Linked DNA regions of Maricaulis maris MCS10. The protein of the gene in region 2 interacts with the protein of the main gene of each other region in a pairwise test. Links are inferred from orthologs where the notes say so. Each region holds a gene or a part of one and is shown on either strand. Other genes may lie near its edges. The genes, in order: MMAR10_RS11805 and grxD.

Evidence for each region.
Region 1: the proteins of grxD (region 2) and MMAR10_RS11805 interact in binary tests that used the Escherichia coli proteins (3 or more experiments, as listed by UniProt). The link is inferred for Maricaulis maris MCS10 from one-to-one orthologs.

Annotation. Positions count from the first base shown.
Region 1 is NC_008347.1:2,480,457-2,492,009, forward strand. What follows is about bases 1-2,783. They hold MMAR10_RS11805 (BolA family protein), read right to left. Parts: upstream 1,636-2,783; coding sequence 1,366-1,635; downstream 1-1,365. Other genes in these bases: MMAR10_RS11795 (HlyC/CorC family transporter), read left to right, coding at 1-491; MMAR10_RS11800 (DUF3313 family protein), read right to left, coding at 525-1,313; MMAR10_RS11810 (J domain-containing protein), read left to right, coding at 1,701-2,315; MMAR10_RS11815 (hypothetical protein), read left to right, coding at 2,388-2,783. Also shown: more of MMAR10_RS11815, read left to right, coding at 2,784-2,807; cobaltochelatase subunit CobS, read left to right, coding at 2,937-3,923; MMAR10_RS11825 (copper-binding protein), read right to left, coding at 3,920-4,270; MMAR10_RS11830 (multicopper oxidase family protein), read right to left, coding at 4,267-5,646; MMAR10_RS11835 (TolC family protein), read right to left, coding at 5,646-7,007; MMAR10_RS11840 (metal-sensitive transcriptional regulator), read left to right, coding at 7,048-7,344; MMAR10_RS11845 (NAD(P)/FAD-dependent oxidoreductase), read right to left, coding at 7,332-8,276; MMAR10_RS11850 (flagellin), read right to left, coding at 8,343-9,191; cobaltochelatase subunit CobT, read left to right, coding at 9,378-11,276; MMAR10_RS11860 (esterase-like activity of phytase family protein), read left to right, coding at 11,410-11,553. UniProt on the Escherichia coli protein: Transcriptional regulator that plays an important role in general stress response. Has many effects on cell morphology, cell growth and cell division. Acts by regulating the transcription of many genes, including dacA (PBP-5), dacC (PBP-6), ampC and mreB.
Region 2 is NC_008347.1:1,117,743-1,122,351, forward strand. The notes cover bases 1-2,785. They hold grxD (Grx4 family monothiol glutaredoxin), read right to left. Parts: upstream 1,667-2,785; coding sequence 1,334-1,666; downstream 1-1,333. Other genes in these bases: MMAR10_RS05295 (alpha,alpha-trehalose-phosphate synthase (UDP-forming)), read right to left, coding at 1-1,192; MMAR10_RS16070 (aldo/keto reductase), read right to left, coding at 1,699-2,526; MMAR10_RS05310 (BolA family protein), read right to left, coding at 2,526-2,759. Outside these bases: MMAR10_RS05315 (YHS domain-containing (seleno)protein), read left to right, coding at 2,929-3,432; MMAR10_RS05320 (M20/M25/M40 family metallo-hydrolase), read left to right, coding at 3,511-4,470; MMAR10_RS16075 (PEMT/PEM2 family methyltransferase), read left to right, coding at 4,550-4,609. UniProt on the Escherichia coli protein: Monothiol glutaredoxin involved in the biogenesis of iron-sulfur clusters.

The DNA.
Region 1 (11,553 bases), 1.4 Mb from region 2 along the record:
GCAATGCCTCTGTCATTGATATCGACGCCTTGCGGCGGGACGCCTGGTTCGTGCCGGAAACCACCGAGGTCCTCGACCAGCTCAACGCTTTCCGCGAGAAGCGCGAGCACTTCGCCCTGGTGGTCGACGAGTACGGCGCCTTGATGGGCCTCGTGACGCTGGAGGACATCCTCGAGGAAATCGTCGGCGCGATCGAAGACGAGCATGACGTGGCGGTGGAAGGCATCCAGCCTGACGGCGACGGCGTCTGGCTGGTCGATGGCGACCTGCCGATCCGCGATCTCAACCGGGCGCTTGATTGGGAATTGCCGGACGAAGAGGCCGTTACCATTGCCGGCCTGGTGATCCATGAGGCCCAGACCATACCGGAACGCGGTCAGGTTTTCGGCTTCCACGGCGCCCGTTTTGAAGTCGTCGAACGCCGCCGCAACCAGATCACCAAGCTAAGGGTCTCGGTGAGCCCGGATGATGTTGTGGTGAATGGCAGCTAGGCTGATCCGCCCGCATGAGTAGACGGGCGCAGATCAGGACCCGTCAGCAGCCTCGCCCGCGATCAGGTCTCGGTAGGCATCACAGGTTCCGCGCGGCGTTTCAGCCCTGTCGGTCTCGTTGTCGGCGCGGGCCTCCTCGACGAGATCACCCAGGGCGTCGGCGAAGACACTCGACAGGTCCATCACGTCGGCCAGGTCCGAGAACGCGTCGGGACCATCGAGAATCGTCGTTACGCCGCCACCTGATGCCAGGTGGTTTTGTGAGGCCCACCGGATCGCCGCAACCTGCTGACCATTGCGGTCCAGGATCTCGGCCTCCATCCCCAATGCCCCGATGCCCAACGGGACGCGCGGATTGAGCGGCCCCGGAACGGCAACGCCTATCAGGCGCGACAGTCCGGTCGTCGCCACATTATTGCGTCGCAGTCCCTGGATCGACGCACTGACCTCACCGTCGACCTCGTCGCCGGACGGATCGGCCACGGGACGGATATCAAAACCGGCCCGGGCCAGGCGCTGACACAAATCCCGTGACAGCTGGCGGCGGACATCATCGAGCCGAGCCGGTGTGATGTCCGGGTCGATATCAGCACCGACCGCGAGCGCGACCGGTGGGAGATAGAGTCGTTCCATACGGGCCAGGGCCGGCCGGTCGGCATATTCCTCAACCGCGAGCAGGCGGCGCTCGCCAGCGATCAGCTGTTCGGAGGATGACAGCGAGGATGGCGCGTCAAAGCGGGTCGAACAGGCTGAGATCGCGACCGCGAGACCAATCGGCACGAAGACCTGTCGGGCAATGCGGCCCAGGCAAACAATGTTCATGTCATCCCCTGAACCAGACGCAAAAGGTCCCGAAATCGGGAGCGTCCTGTCATTATTCGCTGGTACCCCGCGCCCGGATCACCAGTGCGTGCACCGGGCCGGCCAATTCCTCGGCCAGCGCCTCGTTGACCAGGCGGTGACAGGCAACCCGAGACAGGCCGTCAAAGCGGCTGGCGACGATATCAACCGTGAAATGGCTCTCGCCACCCGGCCGGGCGCCAGCATGACCTGCATGCAGATGACTATCATCAGTGACCGTCAAGGCACTGGGTGTGAACGCTTTTTGCAGCTTGGTCTCGATCCGGACTGCAACATCAACCATTTTCACACCTCTTTGTTCACCGGCTTCATTGCCGCTTTACAGACGCATGACCATAATTGGGGATCATGTCGGAAGCTTACAATTACAAACCGCGGTTCAAAGACATCCGCATCAAGCCGCCCAAGGACCAGCCGGCGCCGGAAGAGCGTGTCTGCGAATGGCCGGGCTGCAAGAAGCATGGCAATAGTCGGGCTCCCAAGGCCAATGACCGGCTGAATGATTTCTACTGGTTCTGCCAGAGCCACGCTTCGGAATACAACAAGTCGTGGAATTTCTTCGAGGGCATGAGCGAGAACGCGGCCCAGTCCTTCCGCGAGAGCGCCGCCTATGGTCACCGTCCGACCTGGGGCTGGAAGAACACCCATTCCGCCTCGGCGAAGGCCGCCAGGGCCAGTCGCGATTTTGCCGACGGCTTCAATGATCCCTACGGCATGTTCGGAGACCGCAAGGACCCTCACAAGGAAGCGCCGCGCGAAAAATCCATGGGTCGGCTGCAGACGAAGGCCCTGGAGACCATGTCCCTGGAACCCGATGTCGATCCGTCAACCGTGCGCAAGCGCTATGCCGAGCTGGTCAAGCAATTGCACCCGGACGCGAATGGCGGCGACCGCTCCAGCGAGGAGCAGCTGGGCCGGGTCATCGCCTCCTACCAGATCCTCAAAAGCGCCGGGATGGCCTAACGCCGCACGCCAAACACCTTCTTTGCCTTCCCGGGCGATTTTGGGTCCGTACAGCAATGAGTTTTACTGCCAATGTCTGACAATTCCGGACCAGGCTTGCCGATCCGGTGGCTGTCCATCGGTCTCGCCGGCCTCCCCCTGCTCTACATGATGCTCTGGTTGATGATGATCGTCGGCACGTTTTCCGGACTGTGGCATCCACAGATCGGCAATCTCGATGTCGGCACGGCCATCCGGCGGTCCGCCCCCAGCGAGATCATGGGATTCGCTGCCATGAGCCTGGCCTGGCTGGCCGGCATGACCGGTGTGGCCTTGCAGCGCAGGCTGGGCTTGCACCTGATGATCGCAGGCAGCCTTATCCACATCATCGTCTGGCTGAAAATCACCGATGGCCAGTATTATTCCGGGCAGTTCGGGATGATTGTCATCCTGCTGGAAATGCTGGCGATCACCCTCACCCACTTCGCCACACGGGGCCGCCGACTGATCTAAATCGTATGCAGTCCCCGGCATTGACTTGAAGCCGCGTCAGGCGTGCGATACCTCCGGTACGTCACCTCCCACGCGCCGCAGCCCCGTCGCTGACAAGAACAGGCGCGTCCAGCCATAAAGACCGGTCCGATGAGCGATAGTTTCCCCCTTTCCGTGCCTGATGCCAAAGCCGACTGCCAGGCCCTGTTCGGCTTTGATCCCGGCTTTGAGGTGGCGATGTTCTCGACACCGGACGAACACACGCCGATCCTCGATCCGGACTATGTCTTCGACCCCGCGACGACGCGCGCCATCCTGTCCGGCTTCGCCTTCAATCGCCGGGTTATGATCCAGGGCTATCACGGCACCGGCAAGTCGACCCATATCGAACAGGTCGCCGCGCGCCTCAACTGGCCGATGGTCCGGGTCAATCTGGACAGTCATGTCAGCCGTATCGACATGGTCGGCAAGGACGCCATCGTGGTGAAAGATGGCAAGCAGATCACCGAATTCCAGGAAGGCATCCTGCCCTGGGCCCTGCAGCGCCCGGTCGCCCTTCTGTTCGACGAGTACGACGCCGGCCGTCCGGACGTGATGTTCGTGATCCAGCGGGTGCTGGAAGCCTCGGGCTCGCTGACCCTGCTGGACCAGACCAAGGTCATCCGGCCGCACCCGTCCTTCCGCCTGTTCGCGACCACCAATACGATCGGCCTCGGCGATACGACCGGCCTCTATCACGGCACCCAGCAGATCAACCAGGGCCAGATGGACCGCTGGTCGATTGTCGCCACGCTGAACTATCTGCCGCGCGAGACCGAGAACGCCATCGTGCTGGCCAAGATGAAGTCACTGGCCGGCTCGGACGAGGGCCGCAAACAGGTCGAGGACATGGTCAAGGTTGCCGACCTCACCCGCGAAGCCTTCATCAATGGTGATATCTCCACCGTGATGAGCCCGCGCACCGTGCTGACCTGGGCCGAGAACCAGGAAATCTTCGGCGATCTCGGCATGGCCTTCCGCCTCACCTTCCTGAACAAGTGCGACGAGCTGGAACGCCCGGTCATCGCGGAGATGTATCAGCGGGTGTTTGGTGTGGATCTGCCGGAGGCGCCGGTGAAGAGTGTGAGCGCGGCCTAACCCGCGCTCTCGTCCACCTCCGCCGCGATCACCACCAATTCGCCGTCACGGCGCGTCACCGTGACCATCAGCGCGGCTCCCGGCTGGAACAGCGCGATATCCACGCCATCATCGATCGCAAACGGCATGACCATGGCGCCCATGCCCAGTTCCGGCATGGCTTCATGGCGCAGGAGCGTGGTGCGGGCCTCTGTGTCGACCGTGCGCACATCGGCGGAAACGATTGATTGCGCCATCGCTTCGGCATCGGCCATGGCGTGACCGCCATGATGATCGTGGTTGCCATGATGATCGCTGGCAGTGGTGGCGGTGGCGAGCAGGAGGCTGGTGGCGAGAAGGGTGATCATGGGTGATGTCCTTGATGCGGGTTCGAGGAGGCGGGCGCCTCCGAAGCAGTCGTGTCTATGCCGTCGCGGCTGAGTTCATCGGCGCTGGCCGGGCGGGCCTCGCCTTCCGGATTATCATACCAGCCCGGATCGCCATCGCCGGTCAGGCGGTCGCGGACCTTCAAAATGGTGAACATGCCGCCCATGGTGATGTAGTCGCGCGGGCCCGGGGCGCCGACCATGGGCAGGGAGTTTTCCGGCACCGGCATATGGCCCATCTCGATATGCTGGCCCATCTCGCCCATCCCGTCCTGACCCATCGTCATATAGGTCGGCAGGAGGGCGCCGACGGCGCGGTCGATACGGCGGGCATTGACGCCGGTGAGATTGGGAACGCCATGGCCCATCTGGTTCATGACGTGATGGGTCATGTGGCAATGCATGGCCCAGTCGCCGGGATTGTCGGCGACGAAGTCGACTGTCCGCGTCGACCCGGTCGGGACCAGCACGGTGGTGTCGGGATGGCGCGCCGAGACCGGGATCACGCCGCCATCGGTCTCGGTGATGGTGAAGGCATAGCCGTGCAGATGGATCGGGTGGTGATCCATGGCTGAGAGATTGCCGAAGCGGATCCGCACCCGTTCGCCACGCTGGGCGACCAGGGGTGAGGTGCCCGGATAACAGCGCGCATTCATGGTCAGGATGTTGAAATCGCCCATCGCATTGGGATCGGGCCGCTCGGCCCCGGGATGCAGCACCCATTCCGACAGCATGATGGCATAATCGCGATCCGGGCGCGGTCCCGTCGGCTGGCGCGGATGGACCACGATCATCCCCATCATGCCCAGCGCCATCTGGGTCATCTCGTCATGATGCGAGTGGTACATGAAGGTCCCGTGCTGGCGGAAGGTCCACTCATAGACGAAGGTCTCGCCGGGATGGATGGCGCGCTGGTTGAGACCGCCCACCCCGTCCATGCCCGAGGGCAGGATGACGCCATGCCAGTGCACGGTCGTCGGTGCGGGCAGGCGATTGGTGACATAGACCCGCACCCGGTCGCCCTCGACTGCCTCGATGGTCGGGCCATGGGTGCGGCCATTATAGCCCCAGGTTTTCGCGTTGAGGCCGGGCGCGAAACTGTGCTCGACCTCTTCGGGAATGAGGTGAAAGACCTTCACCCCGTCGACAATCCGGTAAGGCAAGGTCGCCCCGTCCGGTGTAACCACGGGCGTGTAATCGCGGCCCGGCCGTCCCGGTGAATAAGACCGGTCATGCGATACCGAGGCGCTGTGGGCCCGCGGCGCAACCGGCTGGGCCGAGGCCGAACCGGTGGCGAGACCCGTCGCGGCAAGGCCGGCAGACCCGGCCAGCAAGGCATCGCGTCTGGAAATACCCATCAATGGCCTCCCTCGCCCCGGGTCGGGGCTGTGTCACCGCTATCGCTGGCTGCGACCATCGCGGGCGAGCCACCGGCGCGGATCTGGTCGAGCGCGATCCGCCCCCGGTGCCAATCGGCCAGCGCCTCGACATAGGCCTGACCGGTCCGGCTGCGCATCTGCACAGCGGCCATCAGATCAAAGACGCTGACCTGCATGGCATTATACTGGCGCATCGTCGCATCCATCAGACGCTCACTGGTCGGCAGGGCGTCATCTTCAATATGGGTGACACGCCGTTGCGCCAACATCGCCATGGCCTCGGCCGCCTCCAAGGCATTGCGGATCTCATAGGCCAGGGCGGCGTGTTGATGAATGGCCTGTTCCGTCCGCAGTTGTGCGGCTGTGCGACGGGCCGAGCCGGTATCGAAGATCGGCAGGGCAAATTCCAGCATCCAGCCGCGGGACCAGTCACCATCCTCGCGCTCGAAGACGCCGCCCAGCTCGACATGTTCGAGAAGGCTGGCCCAGTTCTCCAGCCCCGCCTCTCCGGCGGCCGCTTCGACACTGGCGCGAGCAGCGGCCAGGGGCAGGCTTGCGCTCAGTGCGGCCTGTGTATCAATCGCCGCAAGCGGAGCCGGTCTCGGCTCCAGCCGCACGGGCAGTTGGTCTGCTGAAACGGGAACACCCAGCTGACGGCCCAGGGCGAGCCGGGCCTGCAGGGCAGCGTGCTCCGCCTCCAGATAGTCCAGCTCGGCCTGCTGGGCGAAGATTCGTTCACGCTCCAGTTCGAGCGCCGGGGAATTGCCCGCCGCACGGATTTCCTCAGCCACAACGAGGCTTGCCGCTGCGGCATCGCGGATGCGCTGCTGAAGGTCCAGACGCTGACGGGCGGCGACGGCATCGACCCAGGCGCGGCGAGTGTCGGCAACGAAGTCCAGGGCCGCCAATACGGTCTCGGCCTGCCGGGCCTCATAGCGATCCTGCGCCGCCGCAGCTCGCCAGGGCGTGGCAGCAATGCCCAGCAGGGAGGCGCGCAGATCCACATCCCAGACGCGGCCATGGCCATCACCCGGCAAGGTCATGACCTCGACCAGCGGATTGACCGGGCGCGATGCCATCACCTGGTCGACCCGGGCCAGGCCGGCCTCGTTCAGGCGCGCCAGGAGACGGTGATTATTGGCCAGCGCCAGACTGACCGCCATGTCTTCGCTGACCGTCCCTTCCTCGCGCGGCAGGACCGTGTCGGCGACCGGCCCGCTCCGTTCGGCGAGGCTGGACATCACATTGGCCTGCACGGCAGCCGGATCGACCGTTGCGCAGGCGGAAACCGCAAGAAGGATTGCCAGGACGGGCAGGGCATTGAAGCGCGTTCGTTTCATACGCTTGCGCTACCATACCCCCCGGGGGTATACAAGTTCGATGTCTGAGACCCAAATACCGCTCACGCCCGCCCGGCAAAAATCCCTGACCCGCCTGAAGCGCGTGGAAGGTCAGGTGCGCGGTATTGGCCGCATGCTGGAAGAGGACCGCTATTGCATCGACGTGCTCACGCAATTGTCAGCCGTCAAATCGGCCCTGGCGGCAGTCGAAGGCGAAATCCTGCGTGATCATGCCGGCCATTGCGTCGCCCATGCCATCGAAAGCGGCGATACCGACGCTCAAAGAGCGAAGATGGACGAACTTATAGGCCTGCTGGCCAAGCACTATCGGCTCTGAGTTTTCAGCATCCGCCCGGCGAGTGCCCGGCCGGACAGATAGGCCGCCTCGACACGAGGCCCGAGACACCAGTCGCCGGCCAGACCGATACCGGCCTCGCCATCCCAAAGACAGGGCGCCTCGAGTGCCTTGAGGACGCGCGCATGACGCCAGCGGTGGACCTGACTCGACCGAATCTCCGGCAGGGCACCGGCCCAGGATTCGAAAGCGCTACAGAGCAAACCGTGAACGGTTTCCGGATCCTCCTCGAGATGGGTGTCGCTCCAGCCCGGACCGGCCTGGATGACCCAGTTCTCGCCCTCACCTGACCGGCCCGGCTTGGTCGAGTCGCAGGCGATCCACGCACAGGGCCCATCCGAGGCGCGATAGACGCGCGGTGCCTGTTCGAGCGGTTCAGCCAGCGAGAGCATCAAGGTCCAGCAAGGCGCGTAACGCACGGCGTCGAGCCGGTCAGCCAGCGGCGTGACACCGGAAAGCAAGGTCTTGGCCTGGGGAGCGGGAATGGCGACTGCGAGCCGGTCTGCCTGAAACATCTCACCATTCTCGCAGGCCACCAGCCAGCCCTCACCGTCTTGCCCCACCGTCTCAACCCGACAGGGATTGCGAATCTCCAGCCCCTCGGCCAATGGCGCGACCAGCTTGCTCATTCCCGGCGCGCCGACCCACCAGGTCTGCTCCATTCCCAATTGTTCCCAGGGCGCAGCCAATCCCGTCGCCGCAGCCTGATCGAGCCAGGCAGCGAAGCCGGCATCGCGGGCGGTGACATATTGGGCGCCATGGTCGAAAGGTCCGTATTCCGTCCGCCGGGTGGCCAGACGGCCGCCCAGGCCGCGCGCCTTGTCGAGCACAATGACATTCTCGCCGGAATCCGCTAGATGCCGGGCGCAGGCCAGGCCGGCCATGCCGGCTCCGATTACGATGCTTGATGTCACGCTGAACCCCGCGCCTGCTTGCAAGCCCAATTAGGGCGCTACGCCGGAGACGGCAAGCAGCCTGCCTTACTGGAAGAAGTTCAGGATCACGCGCGGCGAGCGATTGGCGATTTCCAGCGCCTGGATGCCCAGCTGTTCCCGCACTTGAAGCGCCTGCAATTTTGCGCTCTCGCGGCCAAGGTCTGCATCGACCAGATTGCCGATCCCGGCGCTGGTCACGTCCATCTGTTTGACCAGCAGGGTTTTCTGGATTTCCAGAGACCGCAGACCGACACCCAATCGGGAGACAGCCGATGTCACATCGACCAGCGAAGCCTCGAACGCAACGACGTCAGCGCTGGTTGGCTGGGTCGCGACAATCGCGTTATCGCTCTGCGGCAGGTTGGCTGCCAGTCCGGCGTCGAAAATTCCGCCACCATCGGTCAGGTCCTCGGCGGCGATGGTCATGGTGCTGCTTGGGTCCTTGCCGATCAGGACCGACAGGTCCCCGCCACCACTTTCCAGCAGGTTGAGATCATTGAAACTGGCATTCTCGGCCAGACGCGTCGCCTGATTGCCCAATTCGATGAAGTCGGTCATCAGGCTGCGCCAGCTCTGCTCATCCAGCGTGGTGTCGGTCGCGGCAACGAGCTTGGACTGCATTTCGACCATCAAATCGGAAATGCCTTCGGCGGCAGCGAGCGCGGTCTCGACCACGCCGGTGCCCAGATCAATGGATGTGAGGGCGCTCTGCCGGGACTCATTGTCCGAGCGCATGACCTGGGCCGTCGCCCAGACCGTGCCATTATCGCTGGCACTGCCCACTTTGAGCCCCGTCGCGATCCGGTCGTGCACTTTGGCACTTTCCGATTGCAGCATGCTCATATGCTGCAGCGCGGAGTTCACTGAGGCCATGGAATGGACCGAAAAGGTCATTCGTCGACTCTCACCACCATCTGGTCGGCCCGGCTTGGCATTTTTGCCTATACGGGACCTCGCTCCAGTTTTCCACGATTGGGTTAGCGAGACGTTTACGCCAGCGGTTGGGTGATGGCGCGGGCGACTGGAAAAGGTTGATCAGAACGGCTCGATTTCCACGCCCGATCCGCTAGGTTTACCGGTATGAGTCAGCCCCCTGCCGATCCCGACGCTTTCAAGCGCGCCCTGTCCATCACCACCCGCGCCATTGCCGGCGACCGGGACCTCGACGTTCGCTTTGGCGGCGAGATTGCCGGCCTGTCAGGCGGCCGGATGGTTCTGCCCAATCCGGGGACCGAACCGTCGGTCGAAGCCGCTGCTGCCGTGCGCGGACGCGCCGACGCGCTGGCCTTGCGCCTGGCCCATCACGATGAAGCCGCCCACGCCCGCATCCTGCCGCCTGGTGCCACGGCGCGAGCCATCTTCCACGCCGCCGAACAGGCCCGGGTCGAGGGCCTCGGTGCCCGTGACATGCGCGGGATGGCCGGCAATCTGGACGCCGCCCTTGCCATACGCTGCAAGCAGAAAGGCTGGCAGCGGGTCGAGGACCGGCAGGCTGCACCCATGGAGGAAGCCCTCGCCCTTCTGGTCCGCGAACGCATCACCGGGCAACCCTCACCGAAAGAAGCCGACGGGCTGATGAATTTATGGCGCGACCAGATGGAGGCTGTCGCCGGCCTCTCACTCGACGCGCTCGCCGAAAACGCCGACGACCAGACCGCCTTCGCCGACCTGTTGCGGACCGTCATCCACGATCTCGACCTTTCGGACGAGCTGGGCGGCGATCCCGAACAGTCCGAAAATCCTGATGACGAGGATGAAGGCGTCGATCGCGAGGAACGCACCGGCGACGATGCCGAGGGCGATGACCAGCAGGGCGACCAGCCCGATACCCCGGACGCGGCTGGAACAGCCGGCGATGAGGAAGAAATCAACGCCGATACGGACGATGCCGATACCCGCATCGATGCCATGGACGATGAAGGCTCGGCCCAGACCGCGATGCGGCCGAACTGGCAGCCGTCAGGCGATGACAATGCCAAGTCCTACAAGGTCTTCACCCGCGAGTTCGACGAGGTCATCCAGGCCTCCGACCTGTGTGACAGCGAAGAGCTGGAGCGCTTGCGCAAATATCTCGACAATACGCTCAAAGGCCTCGACCAGGTCGTTGGCCGCCTCGCCAATCGCCTGCAACGCCGCCTGATGGCACAGCAGGAACGGGCCTGGAAATTCGACCTCGAGGAAGGCGTGCTCGATGGCTCGCGGCTCGCCCGTGTGATCGCCGATCCGACCCTGCCGCTCTCCTACAAGCAGGAGAGCGATACCGAGTTTCGCGATACCATCGTCACCCTGGTGCTGGACAATTCCGGCTCGATGCGCGGCCGTCCGATCATGGTCGCGGCGGCATGCGCCGACATCCTCGCCCGCACGCTGGAACGCTGCGGCGTGAAGACCGAAATCCTCGGCTTCACCACCAAGGCCTGGAAGGGCGGGCGCTCGAAGGAGAAATGGCTGGCCGACGGCAAGCCGCCGCATCCGGGCCGGCTCAATGATCTGCGCCATATCATCTACAAGGCCGCCGATACGCCCTGGCGCCGCGCCCGGGTCAATCTCGGCCTGATGATGCGCGAAGGCCTGCTCAAGGAAAACATCGATGGCGAGGCCCTGCAATGGGCCTGGAAGCGCATGGCCGCCCGCCCTGAACAACGCCGCATCATGATGGTGATCTCCGACGGCGCCCCGGTCGATGACGGCACCCAGTCGGCCAATTCCGCCGGCTATCTGGAACGCCATCTGCGCGAAACCATCGCCATGATCGAGACCCGTTCGGAAGTCGAGCTGCTCGCCATCGGCATCGGCCATGACGTCACCCGCTGGTATCGCCGCGCGGTGACCATCAATGATGTCGAGCAACTCGGCGGCGCCATGACCGACCAGCTGGCGGCGCTGTTCGACGAGGATGGTGGCGGCAAAGCCGGCTTCTCCAGCGGCAAGCCGGGTCTCAACCGGGTCGATTTCTCGTCGATTGCCGGGCGAGTCTAGGGGGCTGGTCCGTCCCGCCGCACCGGTCTAGACAGGCCCTATCCTCGTAGCTGCGAACAAGGCCGGCCCCATGCGCTCTTTGCTTCTCCCCCTACTCCCGCTGTGTCTGGCGGCCTGCTCGCCCGATGTGGAGATGACCCAAGCCGGCAGTCAGGCCGTTCCGCTCTATGAGCAATCACCGGATCGGACGGATCTGGACCGGCTGAGCTATCTGGGCGGGGTCGTGCTGAACCATCCGGATGACCGCTTCGGCGGTTTCTCGGCCCTTACGCTTTCG
Region 2 (4,609 bases):
CTTCTTGCATCTGCTCGGCCGCACCGGCGAATTGCGACAGGACCAGCACGCCCGGATCGCTTTCATCCTGGGCCATGACGAATTCCTTGGCGACCAGGTTCATGCCGTCCCGCAAGGGGGTGACCAGTCCGACCCGGGCAATCCGGAACAGGCCGGCCAGTTCCTCGCGGGAATAGGACCGGGCGAGATAGCGCAGCGGGATCCAGTCCAGATCGCCATGATCGCCATTGATCCGTCCGGCCAGCTGGTCGAGTTCCAGTCGCAGCTCCTGATATTCCTCGACCTTCGACCGGGATGGCGGTGCGATCTGGGTCACCGAGACCTTGCCATGCAGATCGGGATGATCGTCGAAAAACTGTCCGACCGCCTCAAAGCGTTGCGGCAGCCCCTTGGAATAGTCCATCCGGTCGACACCGACCACCAGCTCGCGTCCGCCCAGGAAGCGGCTGATGCGTTCGGCGGCCCGGTCGGCGACCGGCGAGTGTGCCGCTTCGACGAACCCGGCCGGATCAATCCCGATCGGATAGGCCGCGATGCGGGTTGTGGTGCCGAAAACGCTTATGCGACCATCCTCATGCGCTTCGCCACCGCACTGATCGACCAGGTAGCGCTCGAAATTGGCCCGATCACGTTCGGACTGGAAGCCGATCACGCTGTAGGCGCACAGGGCCCGCGCAATCCAGTGGTGTTCCGGAATGGCGCTGAACATTTCCGGCGGCGGAAAGGGAATATGCAGGAAAAAACCGGTCGGCCCTTCCCAGCCTGCATGACGCAGGGCGTCGCCCATCAACAGAAAATGATAATCGTGCACCCACACAGTGTCGGTGGGAACGAGACGGTCAGCGACCATGTTGGCCAGGCGTTGATTGACCGCGGAATAGACCTTGAAGGCTTCGCTGTCGAAGCTGGCCAGGTCGAGCCGATAATGGAAGACCGGCCAGATCACCCGGTTGGCGTAGGTCAGGTAATAGCTTTCATGTTCGTCATGGGTGAGGTCGGTCAGGACGAACTCGACACCCTCATCGCGATAGACGCTGGTGCCCCGCGGGATCTCGTCGACCAGTTCGCCGCTCCAGCCGAACCAGCATCCGCCGGTCGCCTTGAGGGATTCCCATACCGCGACCGCGAGGCCGCCGGCGCGGGCCTTCGGGTCGGCGGCGGTTCGATTCGAGATCGCGATCAGACGGCCCATCACCACTCCTAGCTACAGGGTGGGTGTCCCATGGGGCATGCCGGGTGGGCAAGGCGGTGGTCGGGCTCGCCGGTCAGCTGGCTGAAATTGCCCGTTTGACGAGCCTGAATGCCTCGAAACGGACAGGTGCAGGGGCGGAGATCACGCGTCGGCGAGGACGCCCTTGTCCTTGAAATAGGCCTGCAGCTCACCGGTCTCGAACATTTCCTTGATGATGTCGCAGCCGCCGACAAACTCGCCCTTCACATAGAGTTGGGGAATGGTCGGCCAGTTCGAGAATTCCTTGATGCCCTGACGGATACCATCATCCTCCAGTACATTGACGCTTTCGAAATTGACCTGGAGATGGTCCAGCACGCGCGCTACCACAGAGGAGAAACCGCATTGCGGGAAGACCGGTGTGCCTTTCATGAAAAGCACGACCTCATTGCCGTCGATGGTCGACTTGATGCTGTCATGGGCAGTGGCGGACATGGCGGAACTCCTCGAATGATCCTGATCGATAGCTAAGACGTCGTTGCACCCGCTTCAAGAGCGCCCACCAGTTCGGCGTTCGCGGTGAGGTGGGCCGAGCGTGTGGTCAGGCAGATGACGCTGTCGGCAAAGGGTTGGGACAAGGACCAGGCCAGGCCGGCCGCGGCTGGCATGCCGGCCGACGCAGTCGCATCGCCGCGCAGTCGCCGCCTGATCTGGCGGGCAAGATACCACAGGTCGCTGCGAGAGCGGGGTGCGCCTGCCGGCCGGGCTGTTCCGGCCATGGTCTCGATGCCGATGACCGACAGGCCATTGGCACGGGCCCGGGTCAGGCGCTGGCGTTCATCTTCGGACAGGCTGTCATTGACCGGCGCCATGAGCGCGTCGAACACGCCCAGCTCGATCGCGCGGTCCAGCTCGTCACCGCGACCGCACACGCCGATATGGCGGATCATGCCGCGTTCGGTGAAGGCCTGGAGCCGGCGGATCAGCTTGTCCGTCATCTCATCCGGTGCCGGCCCGTGCAAAAGCAGCAGATCGACATGGTCACGCTGCAGGCGCTTGAGCGAATCCCGCAGCGACATCTCCACAGCGCCGGCGGAAAAGTCGCGCCGCCCGCCTGAATGAATACCTGCCTTGGTGGCGACGAAGGCCTTGTTGCGAGGCAGCTGTTTCAAGGCTGTGCCGAGGCGTTGCTCGGCTTCGCCATTGCCATAGGCCGGGCCGGTATCGAACAGGGTCACGCCCAGATCGACAGCTTGATGGATCAGCCGCGAGGTGGCTTTCCGGCTGGCCCCCAGACCGGCATGCGGACCGGTGACGCCGAACCCCAGGCGCGAGAAGGCGTCAGCCTCGATCATCAATCGGGTGTCCGTGTTTCCAGCGCGAGCGCGTGCAACTCCCCGCCCATCTTGTCGCCGAGTGCCGCATAGACCATCTGGTGCTGGGCGACGCGCAGCTTGCCGCGAAAACTTTCGGAGACCACCAAGGCCTGCCAGTGATCATTGTCACCAGCGAGGTCGGTCATGGTGATGTCAGCGTCCGGGATTCCGGCCTTGATGAGGGCGATGATGTCGTCGGCGGGCATGGGCATGGCGGATCCTCGGCTTCCAGTCGGGCGGGCAGGCTGTGGCGGCTTCACATTCACTCACGACCGGCCAGCGACAGCGTGACCGGATGTGTCGTCCCGTGCACTATCGCGCCGCACCACCGCAGCCCATATGTGCGCCAAGCTAGTCGTGACCGCTGCAAGGGAAAAGACCATGACCGCCATCTTCGCTGCCAAAACCCGCCTCTGGCCCGCCCGGGTCTTCGCCGGTCTCCTCCTGGTGACCCTTGGCTTCGCCAGTCGTGCCGAGGCCGGGGACCAGTATCTTGACCGTGATGACCGGCCTGTCGGTGGCTATGATGTGGTCAGCTACCACACCGGCGACCAGCCCCTGCAAGGGCTCGACACGATCACGGCCGAGTATAACGCGGTGAGATGGTATTTCGCGACCGAGGCCAATCGTGACCTGTTTGTTGCCAATCCGGTTCGCTATGCGCCGGCTTATGACGGTCATTGCGCCTATGCGCTGGCCAATGACCGCAAGGTCCGTACCGACCCCCTGGCCTACAGAGTGGTGGACGGCGTGCTGTACATGAACTTCTCGCCCTCGATCCAGACGCGGTGGGAGCAGGACATTCCCGGCTATCTTGAACAATCCGAGGCCAACTGGCCGGACCTTGAGCCGGAACCGGCTGCCCGGCCCGGCGGCTGGTTCTGATCATTACGGATATTTTTGTGGGGTGCGATGTTCCAGCGTGGCAGACTCCCGGCTGTCTGATCAAACCGGGGATATTCCATGCGCGCCATTCTGGCTTCTTCCATCCTTTCCTTGAGCCTGTTTTCAACCGCCTGCGTGGCCATCCAGCCAGACGGGGAGAGCGGCGACTGGTCTTTGAACCGCGAGCAATTGCTCAGCGATCTGAGCGTTCTGGCGGCCGATGACATGGAGGGCCGGGCGGTCGGTACTGACGGCAATGCCCGGGCGCGCGCCTACATCATCGACCGGCTTGAAGCCATGGGTGTCGAGCCGGTCGGCGACAGCTATGAGCACGGTTTCAGTTTCGAAATGCCGCGGACCCGCGACAAGGTCGACGGGACCAATATCCTCGCCCGGATTGAGGGTGTCAGCGACAGCGCCCGCACCATGGTCGTGTCTGCCCATTTTGATCATGAGGGCATGCGTGGCGAGCAGATCTGGAATGGTGCCGATGACAATGCCTCCGGCGTCGCCTCTGTTCTCGCCGTCGCCGAAATGTTCATGGCGGAGCCGCCCGAGCACGACGTCATTTTTGCCTTTGTCGATGCCGAGGAAAACGGCCTCCAGGGCGCGCGGGCCTTTGTCGCTGCCCCGCCCATCCCGGTCGAGAACATCACCTTCAATCTCAACATGGACATGGTTGCCATGTCGACGGACCGCATCCTGTGGGCTGTCGGGACGTATCACTATCCCTATCTGACGCCGATCGTCGAAGACGTGGCCTCTCGCGCCACCGTCTCCATGCCGATGGGCTATGACGAGCCGACCGAAGAGCCAGGTGGCGACTGGACCAATCTGACCGATAGCGGAGCCTTCCACGCCGCCGGCATTCCCTTCATCTATCTGGGCGTCGACTTCCACCCGCACTATCACCAGCCGACCGACACCTATGAGAACATGACGCTGGACTTCTTCCAGGACGCCAGCGAGGCGATCGCGGATTTCGCCCGTCAGTCGGACGCACAGCTGGACATGATCGGCGAGGCTTCGGGGCGGTAAAGAAAACGCTTGAAGCTCTAGTGGCTAGAGAGATTAGGCTTTCCGGCAGGTATTGGATCTGGTCGGAAAGTCTTCACTCATGTCACTGCTCGCAATCGTGCTCTGCGTCTACATCCTGTTCAACGCCATCCTCGCCATC